Regions from separate parts of the Pseudocolwellia sp. G5-9 genome, predicted to be linked through region 2. Evidence: riboswitches for the same ligand, from Rfam matches in the RefSeq annotation. Region 2 holds a riboswitch; each other region holds the start of a gene.
The links. A riboswitch is a leader RNA that binds a small molecule or an ion and turns the genes downstream of it on or off. The one in region 2 is predicted to bind cobalamin.
Positions count from the first base shown of each region.

Region 1: it holds a riboswitch for cobalamin, as region 2 does, so the genes downstream of both, AC0L5Q_RS16595 (hypothetical protein) here and AC0L5Q_RS09645 (ABC transporter ATP-binding protein) in region 2, are expected to answer to the same signal.
Region 3: it holds a riboswitch for cobalamin, as region 2 does, so the genes downstream of both, cobU (bifunctional adenosylcobinamide kinase/adenosylcobinamide-phosphate guanylyltransferase) here and AC0L5Q_RS09645 (ABC transporter ATP-binding protein) in region 2, are expected to answer to the same signal.
Region 4: it holds a riboswitch for cobalamin, as region 2 does, so the genes downstream of both, AC0L5Q_RS16575 (TonB-dependent receptor domain-containing protein) here and AC0L5Q_RS09645 (ABC transporter ATP-binding protein) in region 2, are expected to answer to the same signal.

Region 1 covers NZ_CM147893.1:3,823,913-3,827,024, forward strand. Annotated here, with positions in the region: gene AC0L5Q_RS16585 (cobalamin biosynthesis protein CobD/CbiB) at 1-468, opposite strand, end outside; gene AC0L5Q_RS16590 (histidine phosphatase family protein) at 498-1,085, opposite strand; cobalamin riboswitch at 1,215-1,600, shown strand; gene AC0L5Q_RS16595 (hypothetical protein) at 1,723-2,319, shown strand; gene AC0L5Q_RS16600 (cobyrinate a,c-diamide synthase) at 2,360-3,112, shown strand, end outside.
Region 2 covers NZ_CM147893.1:2,252,210-2,255,321, reverse strand. Annotated here, with positions in the region: gene AC0L5Q_RS09650 (FecCD family ABC transporter permease) at 1-428, opposite strand, end outside; gene AC0L5Q_RS09645 (ABC transporter ATP-binding protein) at 425-1,237, opposite strand; cobalamin riboswitch at 1,365-1,569, opposite strand; gene AC0L5Q_RS09640 (nitrate- and nitrite sensing domain-containing protein) at 1,593-1,778, shown strand; gene AC0L5Q_RS09635 (DUF1499 domain-containing protein) at 2,223-2,945, shown strand; gene AC0L5Q_RS09630 (PhzF family phenazine biosynthesis protein) at 3,005-3,112, opposite strand, start outside.
Region 3 covers NZ_CM147893.1:3,815,972-3,819,083, forward strand. Annotated here, with positions in the region: gene AC0L5Q_RS16560 (TonB-dependent receptor plug domain-containing protein) at 1-1,183, shown strand, start outside; cobalamin riboswitch at 1,522-1,717, shown strand; gene cobU (bifunctional adenosylcobinamide kinase/adenosylcobinamide-phosphate guanylyltransferase) at 1,853-2,413, shown strand; gene AC0L5Q_RS16570 (cobyric acid synthase) at 2,413-3,112, shown strand, end outside.
Region 4 covers NZ_CM147893.1:3,819,133-3,822,244, reverse strand. Annotated here, with positions in the region: gene AC0L5Q_RS16575 (TonB-dependent receptor domain-containing protein) at 240-2,129, opposite strand; cobalamin riboswitch at 2,184-2,312, opposite strand; gene AC0L5Q_RS16570 (cobyric acid synthase) at 2,368-3,112, opposite strand, start outside.

The DNA of each region.
Region 1 (3,112 bases), 1.6 Mb from region 2:
CGTTTCTCTACTAACGAGGTAACCAGTAAAGTACCTTGCTTGTACTAAATTATTTTCTTTTAGCGGTTGGTAAACCTGCATAGCATGTTGATACAAACTGTTTAGGCCAATGGCTAAATAAAGCACGATAGCGTCTAATAATATTTGCCAGTACCAAGTTAAATGATTGAGATATAAACAATAAAGTAACGGAATAGGTAGCACTAAAATAGCCCATGCGAGTGAGCCTAATAATGCCTTTTTTATATTGAAGCGTAATGGCTGTGTTTCGTCTGATTTTTTATCGGTTTGAAAGGTGTTTAAACGTTTTTCGATTTGTTGAGCAAGCCAACCAAAGCCCACTAAGTAATGATACTGACGAGCTTCGCCTAAGTACTTATCAAGTAATAAAGCTAAAATAATTGTTAATGTTAGCGTATAAAAAGGCAGTGTAGAAAACAACCATAAAGTAAGTTCGTTAAATGTCACTTTCTTTCCTTTTTATAGAGCAATTTAGCTTAGGTCGATGGCGTTAAATGAAAACTTGAGGTGTTATGCTCATAAGTTAGTTTGTTAATAGAACCATTTTTAAATAAGTCGTAGGCATTCATATTCGAATTATTACCAATATAACCATAAAAACAACGCAGAGCCTCACCATGAAAAATCACTAAAATATGAGCTGTTTTATATTCTATCGCTATTTTTTCAAGTGCTTTGTAAATACGTTCGCCACAAGTTACAGCGCTTTCTCCACCTTGAGGTGTTAGCTCAGTAAATTTCTGCAATAGCTCAACATAATTAGGATCTTTCGATAAGGTTGTTATTTGCTTACCTTGCCAATAGCCTAAATGCCTTTCGGTAAGGCTAGATTTTACTTGGGTGTTTACGCCAAGCGTTTGTTTACATATTTGAGCACTGTTTACGGCACGTCCTAAATTTGAAGAGAAAATAACTTCGATATTATGCTTAAGCACGTTTTGAGCTATTTGCTCTGATTGGGTTTTACCTAACTCGGTTAAGTTGCTATCAAGCTGTCCTTGAAAACGTTGTATTTTATTCCACTGAGTTTCGCCATGGCGAGCTAAATATAAAGTTGTAATCATAGAGCCGTACTTTTGCTAATTGCAGCGCAGCATAACTAAATCAGCAACAGTGTTCAATGCACAATATTAATAGTGTGCATCATTTACTTTGATATGGGTATATGTTGTATAAACAGCTTGCTTCAGGTACTATTTCAGTCAGATTTAGGTGTCGAAATTAATGCTTATAATTTAATGAATAAGTATTAATTAAGATGAAACGTGAAACTGGTGAAATACCAGTACTGCCCCCGCAACGGTAACTGTGAGCAGCAATAAAAACCACTGTGTTTATACCAATCGCAATAACCAATTGATCATTTATACTTGTTTAAATGGCCAATTACATCGTTATTTATTTAATAATTAGAACAACTAGTTATTAAAATAAATGCCTTGTATTTGACCATTTATTCTTCATATAAAATAGTTCAATTCATTAATGCGTTTGGTATTCTTCATTCAATGAAAGCATGGGAAGGTATTGCAAAGCGATGAACAGGAGTCCGGAGACCGGCCTAATTTATACTCGACAACTGCGGTGGGCGGCTTTTCAGAGACTAGTAAATTTGTATTAGCCTATAACGTTCTTATTTATAGTTTTCACTTCTTTTACTAACTTTGATTTCTCCACCGTTAACTATTTAACGGGATTGTTATGAAATTAACTGAAGTAAAATCACCCCTTTCTTTGTTCTTAAGCATATGTGGCTTATTAACTTTGTTAATGATCGCTACACGTGGTAATCATTTTTCTACTTTCAATAGCCTGCCAAGTGCTTCTACAGCTGTGTTCTTTTTAGCAGGTATGTACTTGCGTAAAGTGAAAGACTTTTGGTTTTTTTATATTTTATCTATCACTATTGATTTAGCGTCTTCATTTCATCGAGGACAATTTGGTGATTGTTTAACCGCGTCTTATCCTGCTCTAGCTTTTAGTTATGTTGCTATGTTTGCAGCGGGTTATTACGTGCGTCCTGATTGGTCACAACAAAATATGATAACCAATATTGTTAAAGTGAGTGTAGCGTTAATTATTGCTAGCTCTATTGCCTTTTTCATCTCTAATGGTAGTTATTATGCCTTCTCGGGGAAATTTCCAGATTTATCGTGGGCTGAATATGCAACACGAGTAAATAAATACTTTTTTAAATCAGTTTCTAATCCTGTGTTTTATGTTGCTACAGGAATAGTAATGCATTGGTGTATCAATCGTTTTTTCACTGAAAAAACAACAGCTCAACTTTCATCATAAATTGTTGCTTACATCAACTTATTAATAAAAGGCGTTTACTTTGGCATTTGAAAATACTCCTGATAATGTAAAGGGCACAGGCACTATGTGCCCAGCATTAATTGTTGCTGCTCCTTCATCAGGCACCGGAAAAACAACAATTACTGCTGCTATCGCTAGGTATCATCGTAATCAAGGTAAAAAGGTTACCGTATTTAAAGTAGGACCTGATTTTATTGATCCTATGATTTTACGCCAAGCCAGCGGCGAATTAGTGTATCAATTAGATTTGTGGTTAGTGGGTGAACAAGACTGTAAACAGTTGTTATATAAAGCTGCGCTTGAGTCAGATCTCATTTTGATTGAAGGGGTTATGGGGCTTTTTGATGGTACGCCAAGTAGTGCTGATTTAGCTGAGTATTTTAATATTCCGGTATTAGGTATTATCGACGCTTCTGCCATGGCGCAAACCTTTGCAGCGGTTGCTTTTGGATTAGCTAACTATCGTCCTAATTTGCCATTTTCAGGTGTTATAGCAAATAGAGTTAACACGCCTAGACATACCGAAATATTACAAAATTGCTTGCCTGACGATTTACGCTTTTACGGTCGAATGCCTAAAGATGCAACCATTACGTTACCTCAACGTCATTTGGGTTTAGTACAAGCACAAGAGTTGGCTGATATTGATGTACAACTTGATCAAGCTGCGTCTCATATTGCCGCTACAGGTTTAGCTGAACTTCCTGCCAGTATAGAGTTTTTTCCTTGTGAAGAGGTTGAACACGAGTATCAACATGAAGGTGTTTTAAAA
Region 2 (3,112 bases):
ATCACAATTAAAATAAGTCCAACCGCTAATAAAGACCCTAAAAAAGAGGCAAAAGGTAACGAAACAAGCTGCATTGATACCGGTAAAAACTGAGTTAAAGTTGCCCCTAAGCCTGCTCCAGAAACAATACCAAATAAATACGGGTCGGCAAGTGGGTTACGTGTCACGTTTTGCATTAAAGCGCCTGCTAAAGCTAAACCAAAGCCCGCGATAAAACCAAGCAATACCCTCGGAAAGCGTATTTCCCATAAAATGGTATCGTAAATACCTTTTTCACACCCTTGAGTTACACATTGCCATACTGCTTTATGGTTTAATTCAACAACACCAAACCCAATAGAAGACAATAACGTGATAACAACGAGGCTAACAATTAACAAGAGCGAATATTTGTACGGTAGCTTTTTTGTTAATAAGTGATTTTTCATGATTGTAGCCACTTTGATTCGTCATTTACTTGGTTGTTTATACCAGCAAAGGTAATTCTTGTTTTTTGAGTGAAAGGGTTTTTATCAATAGCGCATTCTAGTTTAAATACATCAGTTAAGTTTTCGGCGGTAAATACACTTTCAGGTGTGTCATCTGCTACAAGTTGACCGTTGTTTAACATGAGCACTCTATCGCAATATTGGGCGGCTAAATTAAGATCATGAATAGTGATCAATAAGGTTATGTTGAGGGACTTGGCTAACATTAATATTTGATGCTGATAGTACATATCAAGATGATTCGTAGGTTCATCCATAATCAAAATATCAGGCGCTTGTACAATAGCTCTAGCAATTAATACTCGCTGCTGCTCACCGCCTGATAAAGTACTAAATAATTGATGCTGTTTTTTTATCAGATCAACCTTGATTAACGCTTGTTCAATATTGTGTTTGTCGGCATCTGTATTTATGTCAAACAATCCTTTATGAGGGATAAGCCCCATACCTACAATATCTAAAACAGTTAAGTTGAATGCAGACTCTGAATGTTGGCTAACCACAGCGACTTTTTTGGCTATATCTTTATTATTAAGGTTTTTAAGGGGCTTGCCATGCAAATAAATATTACCAGAATAATCTGAATATTCGCCGTATAAACATTTAAGAAGAGAGGTTTTTCCTGCGCCATTGGGGCCAACGATAGCAACGGTTTCACTTGCTTTTATTTGTAGGTGAATACCTTGAATAACCTTTTTTGGGTTTGCAGACCAAGTAACATTATTTGCTTGTAGAACAAAGGGTGACATATGTGCCTTAACCATAATAGCGAATAAAACATAGCGAATACAATTTTAGGAAATACAAGGACACATCATAAGAAGTCACTCATAATTATATGAGAGATATTCTTAGTTTTTCGCGTTACCCGCACGTTCACTAAAGGCGATTAAGGCAGGTGTTCTGACTTAAGTGTTTAGTGATGTTATTTTAACCGTCACTAAACTCTCTTTACAGTTGCGGGAACAGTTATGGAATTAAGTGGTTGTTAATAAAACTAACCATGTCTTGCACCATATTCCCCTTTAAGTTTTTCCTCTAATAAATAAGAGTAAAAAACACCTTAAAAGCGCCGACATCTTACCACAGTTATTTTTTAATTAAATAACAGTATTTGTTTTATCAATATTTACCAATGCTATGCAACAACCTGCTGTACTTGAAGTTGAAAAACTACGAAAAGTTGCAATGGAAAAGTCAGCAACGGGGAAATTTGGTATTGATGCAAGCTACTGGTTCGAACAAGCAACAGATAGAATAAAGCAGTTAAACAAGTTGAAAACAAACTAAATATATCAGTAATGAAACTAACTGATATATTAAAAATTCAGCGAATAGCTCGTTAATGTTAAGCGCTGATGTTATTTTTATTATAAGTTTTTTAGTTATAGTTATAAGCTACGTCGTGATTAAAGATTTAGATAATCGCATAAAAGATTTAATGGCCGTCTTTAGTCAAGTTAGAAAAGAAAACGATTTAACCGTTAGAACTAAATACATTGATAAAAGTGAGCTAAGCTAAAATTTCATACCTAAAATCAATAAATGATCAACGCTACAGCGTACTTGAACACAGCTTTGAATATTAAGTGGATATTATTTTTTCACTTTTGAAACCGAAGTTGAGCAATGAAATAATGTAAGCCATTCTAAGGTCTAGATATACTTCGTAGTACAATTATCCACATGCCTGCTAAATATATGGGCTTCTATTAATACCGATCTTAAGGCAACATGATGTTCATTAAAAAAATTATAACTATTTGTAAGTTTTTAACTATTCCTTTGTTACTGGGTTTTCCTCTTGCCGTTATTGCTTATCGTTTGCAATTATGGGGCATGGGAACGTCTTTTAAAATCATTCAATTTACAGGGTATGCTAGTATTGTTGTGCTGGTAATAGCGATAGTAATTGGTTTATTTGCGTTTTTTACAAAGCAACAACGTGTGCTTAAAAGTAGTGCTATAGTCGCTATTTTATTAGCTATACCGGCTGTTGGTTTATCAATGCAAGCGGCTAAAGCTAAGTCTTTACCTTTTTTACATCAGGTAAGTACTGACACGGTTAATTTACCTCAATTTAAAGCCATTTTAGCCTTGCGTGGCGAAGGAACTAATCCACTAGAATACGACAGCGAAAAATTAGCTCCGTTACAACAAAAAGTTTATCCAGAACTACAACCCATTGTAAGCATCTTGAACACAGAGCAAGCGTTTAATAAAGCTATTGATACGGCGATAAAATTAGGCTGGGAAATTGTTGCTAAAGATATTAAGCAAGGAATGATTGAAGCAGTTGATACCAGTTTACTCTGGGGTTTTAAAGACGATGTAGCTATTCGTATTCAAGCAACGGATACAGGAAGTAAGATAGATCTACGATCCATTTCTCGTATTGGTGGAACAGATCTTGGAGCTAATGCCAAACGTATAAAAAGCTTTATATCATCATTTTAATTATGCTTTTAACTAGGTTTGTTGATCTTTCAGGGGGCTGAAAAAACAATCTTGATAGATCAACAGATCCTAGGGTATTTTATCTTTTTACAATCAAATAAATAAGCAAAACCACTCACTTCTACTTTCGTAATTATACTATCACGTTTAAAGATTGAAGCTTTCAG
Region 3 (3,112 bases), 1.6 Mb from region 2:
AGATGTAGCGTTTCCATCGGTAATTGATGATTCAGTTTTTGCAGAATGTGGCTTTCAAGCCTATCCAGGATTAAGACCTAACGCAGCAAGCGGTGCGGATAGACATAGTTATGCCTTTTATGTAGATACAGAAATACAGTTAATGGAAGATTGGAATTTGGGTGCAGCCCTTCGTTATGAAGACTTTTCAGATGCAGGTGATAAATTAATTGGTAAATTATCAACACGTTTTAACATCACTGAAAATTTTGCATTGCGTAGTGTTGTATCAACGGGGTTTAGAGCACCTTCACTTCAACAAAGTGCGTACACGGCTTATACTGCTAATTTAGGTGCTGATGGCGTATTGTTACCGTCGTTTACTGCAACAGCAGGTTCAGATTTTCCATCCGCTTTAGGTGTTGATAGCTTAGGTCTAGAAACCTCGAAAAACTATAGTTTAGGCGCTGTTATCACTTTATTTGATGACATATCTGTAACGATTGATGCTTATCGTGTAGAAATTGACGATAGAATTACATTAGGCAGTTTACTTAATGCTGACGACGTAGCGTTTAATCCAGCAGCGGTTACAGCATTAGAGGCTAGCGGAGCAGTACAGGCTAACTATTTTTCAAACTCGGTTAACTCTATAACAGAGGGTGTTGATGTGATTGTTTCATACAATACTGACTTACTTTCTGGTGACTTTGGGGTAACTTTTGCAGGTAACATTAACGAAACGGAAATTGACAGTGTTAATACCCAAAACGGTATTCCTGAATCGGTAGCGTTAGACAACTTACAACGTAGTTTTTTAACTAACGGACAACCTAAAAAACGTGCAACCTTAACCTTTGATTACGCGCAAGATGCTTGGACAACCGTTGTAAGAGCGAATTACTTCGGTGAAACGGATGTAACTTACTTTGGTAATGATCATATTAACTTAGGCAGTGGGTTTAAGCCAACGAGTACCGTTGAGTCAGCCGTGTTGATTGATGTGAATCTTGATTGTCAAATTAATGAGACCTTTACTGCTTCTATTGGTATTAACAATATATTTAATAAAACACCTGATGAGTTAGGGCAAGATGAAGTGCTTGATGCTATTACTAATGGTGCGTTTAAATATCCAGTTAGAGCTTTACCATACGGCTTTGATGGCATGACTTATTACGCACGTTTGAACTTTAGGTTTTAATAGTTTTAGTTTTTTAGCGAGTAATTGCTATGTAAAATAATGGTTAAACGCTCAAGCATATAATATATGTTTGAGCGTTTTTTTATTATTATTTTTACATTAATACCGTTTAAATTCTTAAAATAAATCAATGCAGTAAGAATATTGAGTATCTGTAGTAGGCATGCGAGTCAACATATCTTTATAGTCTTATGCCCTATAATACTGGCCTAGAATAAAATAAACCTTGCTATTTTTTTCTATAAACCGATAATCTCGTCCGTAATTATAGCCAAAACATTGCAATACACATATTGCAATGTTTTGGCTATATATCATGTATTTTTCATATTTATTTCATTCAATTTTATCATTAAGCTTTGGCTTAGAAAGAAGAAATAAAACTGGGAATGTGGTGAAAATCCACAACTGTACCCGCAACTGTAAACAGAGCGACATACATACTATTTAGTAATACCACTGAGTTAACTTACTTGGGAAGGTGTATGTTGAGATGCTGTAAGTCAGGATATCAGGTGAAAATACATGAATTTTAAGGTCGAGCGGGTCTACTCGAACAATTCATATTTTTATCTGTTTTACTGAACAGATGAATGTGTTCTGCTTCCCCTCTTGTACCTATGTTTAATGATCATTTTAACTTATTGATACATTTTATAAGGAGACAGTATGGGGCAAGTACATTTAATTTTAGGCGGTGCGCGATCGGGCAAAAGCTCGCTTGCAGAGCAGTGCGCCAAAAAAATAAACCTACCTGTTACCTATATAGCTACTGCTCAAGCACTTGATAAAGAGATGGAAAACCGTATTGTACTTCATCAGAAGGACAGACCCACACAATGGAAAACGGTAGAATCACCTCTCTTATTAGCTGCTACGATTGACTCTCTTATTGAACTTATAACAAGTAATACTTCAAATAAGGGCCAATGTATTCTAATTGATTGCCTTACCTTGTGGGTTACTAATTGTTTATGTAATCACGATTTAGCGTATTTCCAACACGAAAAACAGCAATTATTAGCCAGCTTAATTAACAGTCAAAAATATAAAAATCTGCATATTATTTTAGTCAGTAACGAAGTAGGACACGGTATCGTTCCTATGGGCGATTTATCACGTGAATTTGTAGATCAATCAGGCTGGCTACATCAAGCTATTGCTGAAATAGCCAATAAAGTCGACTTTGTTATGGCGGGCCTTCCTTTAACCTTAAAGGGAGATAAGTAATGAAAACCATCATGATACAAGGCACAACGTCTGACGCAGGTAAAAGTACGTTAGTGGCGGGTTTGTGTAGAGCTTTAGTAAATCAAGGAATTAAAGTTGCACCATTTAAGCCACAAAATATGGCGTTAAATAGTGCGGTAACTAAAGACGGTGGCGAAATTGGTCGTGCCCAAGCATTACAAGCAATAGCAGCCAAAGTAGAAGCGCGTATAGATTTTAACCCTATTTTATTAAAGCCCAATAGCGATACTGGCGCCCAAGTTATTGTTCACGGCAAAGCTATTTCTAATATGGAAGCGGGTAAGTACCACGACTATAAAAAAGTAGCCATGCAAGCTGTGCTTAAATCGCACCAACGCCTTGCTAACGAGTACGATGTATTAGTGGTAGAAGGCGCAGGCAGCCCCGCAGAAATTAATTTACGCGCTCATGATTTAGCCAATATGGGATACGCTGAAGCGGTAGACTGTCCCGTAATTATTGTGGCAGATATTGATAAAGGCGGTGTTTTTGCACATCTTGTAGGAACGCTTGAATTATTGTCTGAATCGGAACAAAACAGAGTTAAAGGTTTTATTATCAACCGTTTTAGAGGTGATATTAAACTGCTTGAGTCAGGCTTAACCTGGTTAGAAGAACGCACAGGTAAACCTGTTTTAGGTGTTATGCCTTACTTACATGATTTAGCGTTAGACGCTG
Region 4 (3,112 bases), 1.6 Mb from region 2:
CATAATAGAGGGAGAGCCTGAGTTTACGCGTCCTGTAACATAAACTCAGGCTTATCAATATCGGTTAGAGTAAGTAGTAGTGGACTCATCCCTAACCAACAACTTAATGATAATCATTCTTATTTAGATTGTAAAGCGTTTATTTGAAATAAACTAAGAAAAACCCCAAAAGAATATTTTTGGGGTTGTGTTTTTAGAGCGCTGTTTATATTAATTTAACGCTACCGTTTATTCACAGCTTAAAAGTTTTGATAAGTAACACCAAAATATACAACGCGATCTTGAGTAAAATAAGTCATAGAGTTTTGATATTGCACATTAAAAGCATTATTAATTTTTGCTGTAACTTTTACACTTTCCGATATGGCGTATTTAATACCTAAATTAACTAAAGAATAGCTATCTAATACTACAGCGTCACCAGAAAAAGGGTAATCATAGCGTTTACCTTTGTATTGAACATCTGCATAAATGTTCGTATTTTCCATTTGTTTACTAAACTTATAATTTGCTTGCTGTTTTGCTCTACGGCCCAATTGTTCACCTGTAGAAGCATCTTCGGCCTTAATGTAACTTACATTAAACTGATGTTGACCACCCAAACCTTTATAAATAACGCCAAGCTCTGCACCTTTTATTTCAGCAGCACTAATATTTACAGGGGTAGTGTTATTGTCTGCATCTTTACCTGTCCACTCGATTAAATTATCGATATCTGTTTTATAGAGATTAAATGTAGTTGATAAATTATCAAATGAACTTTTTATACTTAATTCATAACTCTTTGATGATTCAGAAACCAGATCCGTATTACCTACAAAACCAAATTGAAGAGGATAATATAAATCATTAAAGGTTGGTGCTTTAAATCCTGTACCTACAGATAAACTCACTTGAGTATTATCTAGCACTTGATAACCAATACTTGAGTTATAAGTTACCTCTGATTTAACCCCTTCTACATCATCATAACGTGTTGCTAATTCATAAGATAATTTGTCTTTGCTATACATTACATGTGCAAAAACGCCCGTTGTATCTCGTTCGTCTACAGGAAACTCAGCATCACCTTTCAATGTTTCGCTATAAAAGTCAGCGCCTAAATTCAATAGCCATTCTTCAGAAAGTAAACTGCTATTAATTACTGAATATTGCTTCCTTCTAGAATCAAATGACGAACCGTCATCTTTACTTGTACCATTTCCATGTCTTATATCTGACACTCTATTTTGACCAATGTTAAATTGAGTATCATTTTTTATATCACCAAGGTCCCATTGATAATTCGCACCAATTTTCCAAACGTAATTACTTATTGCACTTTCATTGCCACCAAATGAACTATCATATTCAGTATCGCCTTGATCCACTTGTGTCAACCAATCAACACTCAATGTGTCAGTAATCTTTTGTTGACCATTTATAGAGATAGAATCAAAACTATAACCATCATCATCCGTTTCAGCATCATCTTTAGCATCAAAGCCATTACTTTCTTCATGATCAATATTGATACTTGTATGGCCATCACCATGTTCGATGCCAACGCCAGCATTCAACATTTTGTAACCTTCGCTCCCTAAACTTGCACGAACAAAGTGCTCTCCATCATTAAGTTTACGAGTGAATATTTGAATAACACCACCAATAGCATCAGACCCCCATAAAGCAGCACGAGGACCTTTAACGATTTCAATACGTTCAATTAATTCAGGAGCTAGATCATTGATATTAGTTGACCCTAAGGTTGCAGAACTAATACGAACACCGTTTAGTAGAATTAATGTGTGACTAGAATTAGCACCTCGCATATACACAGATGAAGCCTGACCTCTACCACCCGAAGTTGAAAAATCAATACCAGCAACCGTAGATAAAAGGTCTAAAACAGATTTTGGTTGAACTTCATCAATATCAGCACGATTAATTACAATTTGAGATGCCAATGAGTCATCAATATTCATCGCTGTACGCGATGCCGTTACCGTAATAATATCTAAATCTTTTTCAGCTACGGTTTTATCTACCGCCATAGCAGGCATAGAAATAGCCGTTGTAATTGCTAGTAAAAGAACTGATTTTTTAAATGTGTTTGTTTGTTTAACTTTATGTGTTTGTAGTGCTTTCATGTTTTACCTCGTTAATGATGCCCTCCGCATCATTTGGCAGCCGTGTTTCACGACTTTATTAAATAAATTTAAGCGGTCGGGCTCATACATTTTTTATGTATTTACCGTTGCGGGGGCAGCGAGGAATTTTCATCCTCTTTCCTTAAATTTATTATGGTAAACAGTACTTACTACTTAAATAAGCAGTAAGTACTGTCGTGTTATGAGTAAAGAGTTAAGTTTTATTTATACGTAAAAACTATAAAATAGCTGGAGTATTAACACCTTCTTCGATAATTTTTTGAATTTTTTCTAGTGCTAAGTGATCCACACAAACATCGGCTAAGCGCTCTAATTGCACTTCTCTGTGTTGGTTAATATCAATAACAGGTTGATCTAAAGTTGTGATCCCTAACCAGTCTAAAACTTTCTGGGTAGGTTCTGGGCAATCAAAAAATCCATGTAGGTAAGTGGCTATAATCTGATTGTCTTCAGAAATACAGCCATCTGCGATAGCGTTATCGTTATGCATAATATGCAAAAGAGGATGACTTAATGCTTCGCCAGTCGAAACACCACAATGGATCTCGTAGCCTTGCAATGTGCAAGATTCATCATTTAATTTCATCACAGCAGATACTTGCGTTAAGGTTTTTTCTTGAGTCAGTGTGGTCGTAAAATCAAGTAAGCCCAGTCCTGTTATTTCTTCAACATGAGATTCTATATGTAGGGGATCAAATATCGTTTTCCCTAGCATTTGAAAGCCGCCACAAATCCCCATCACTTTACCGCCGTAACGCAAATGTTGATTAATTTCTTGCTGCCAACCTTGTTCTTTTAAAAATTGAAGATCTGAAGTCACGTTTTTGCTGCCCGGAATAATGATCAAGTCAGCACCTTGTAACGACTGCCCTATTTTTATGTATTGCAGATCAATATTAGGCTGTAAGCGTAACGGATCAAAGTCGGTATGATTACTCATATGAGGTAGTAGCGGAACAAAT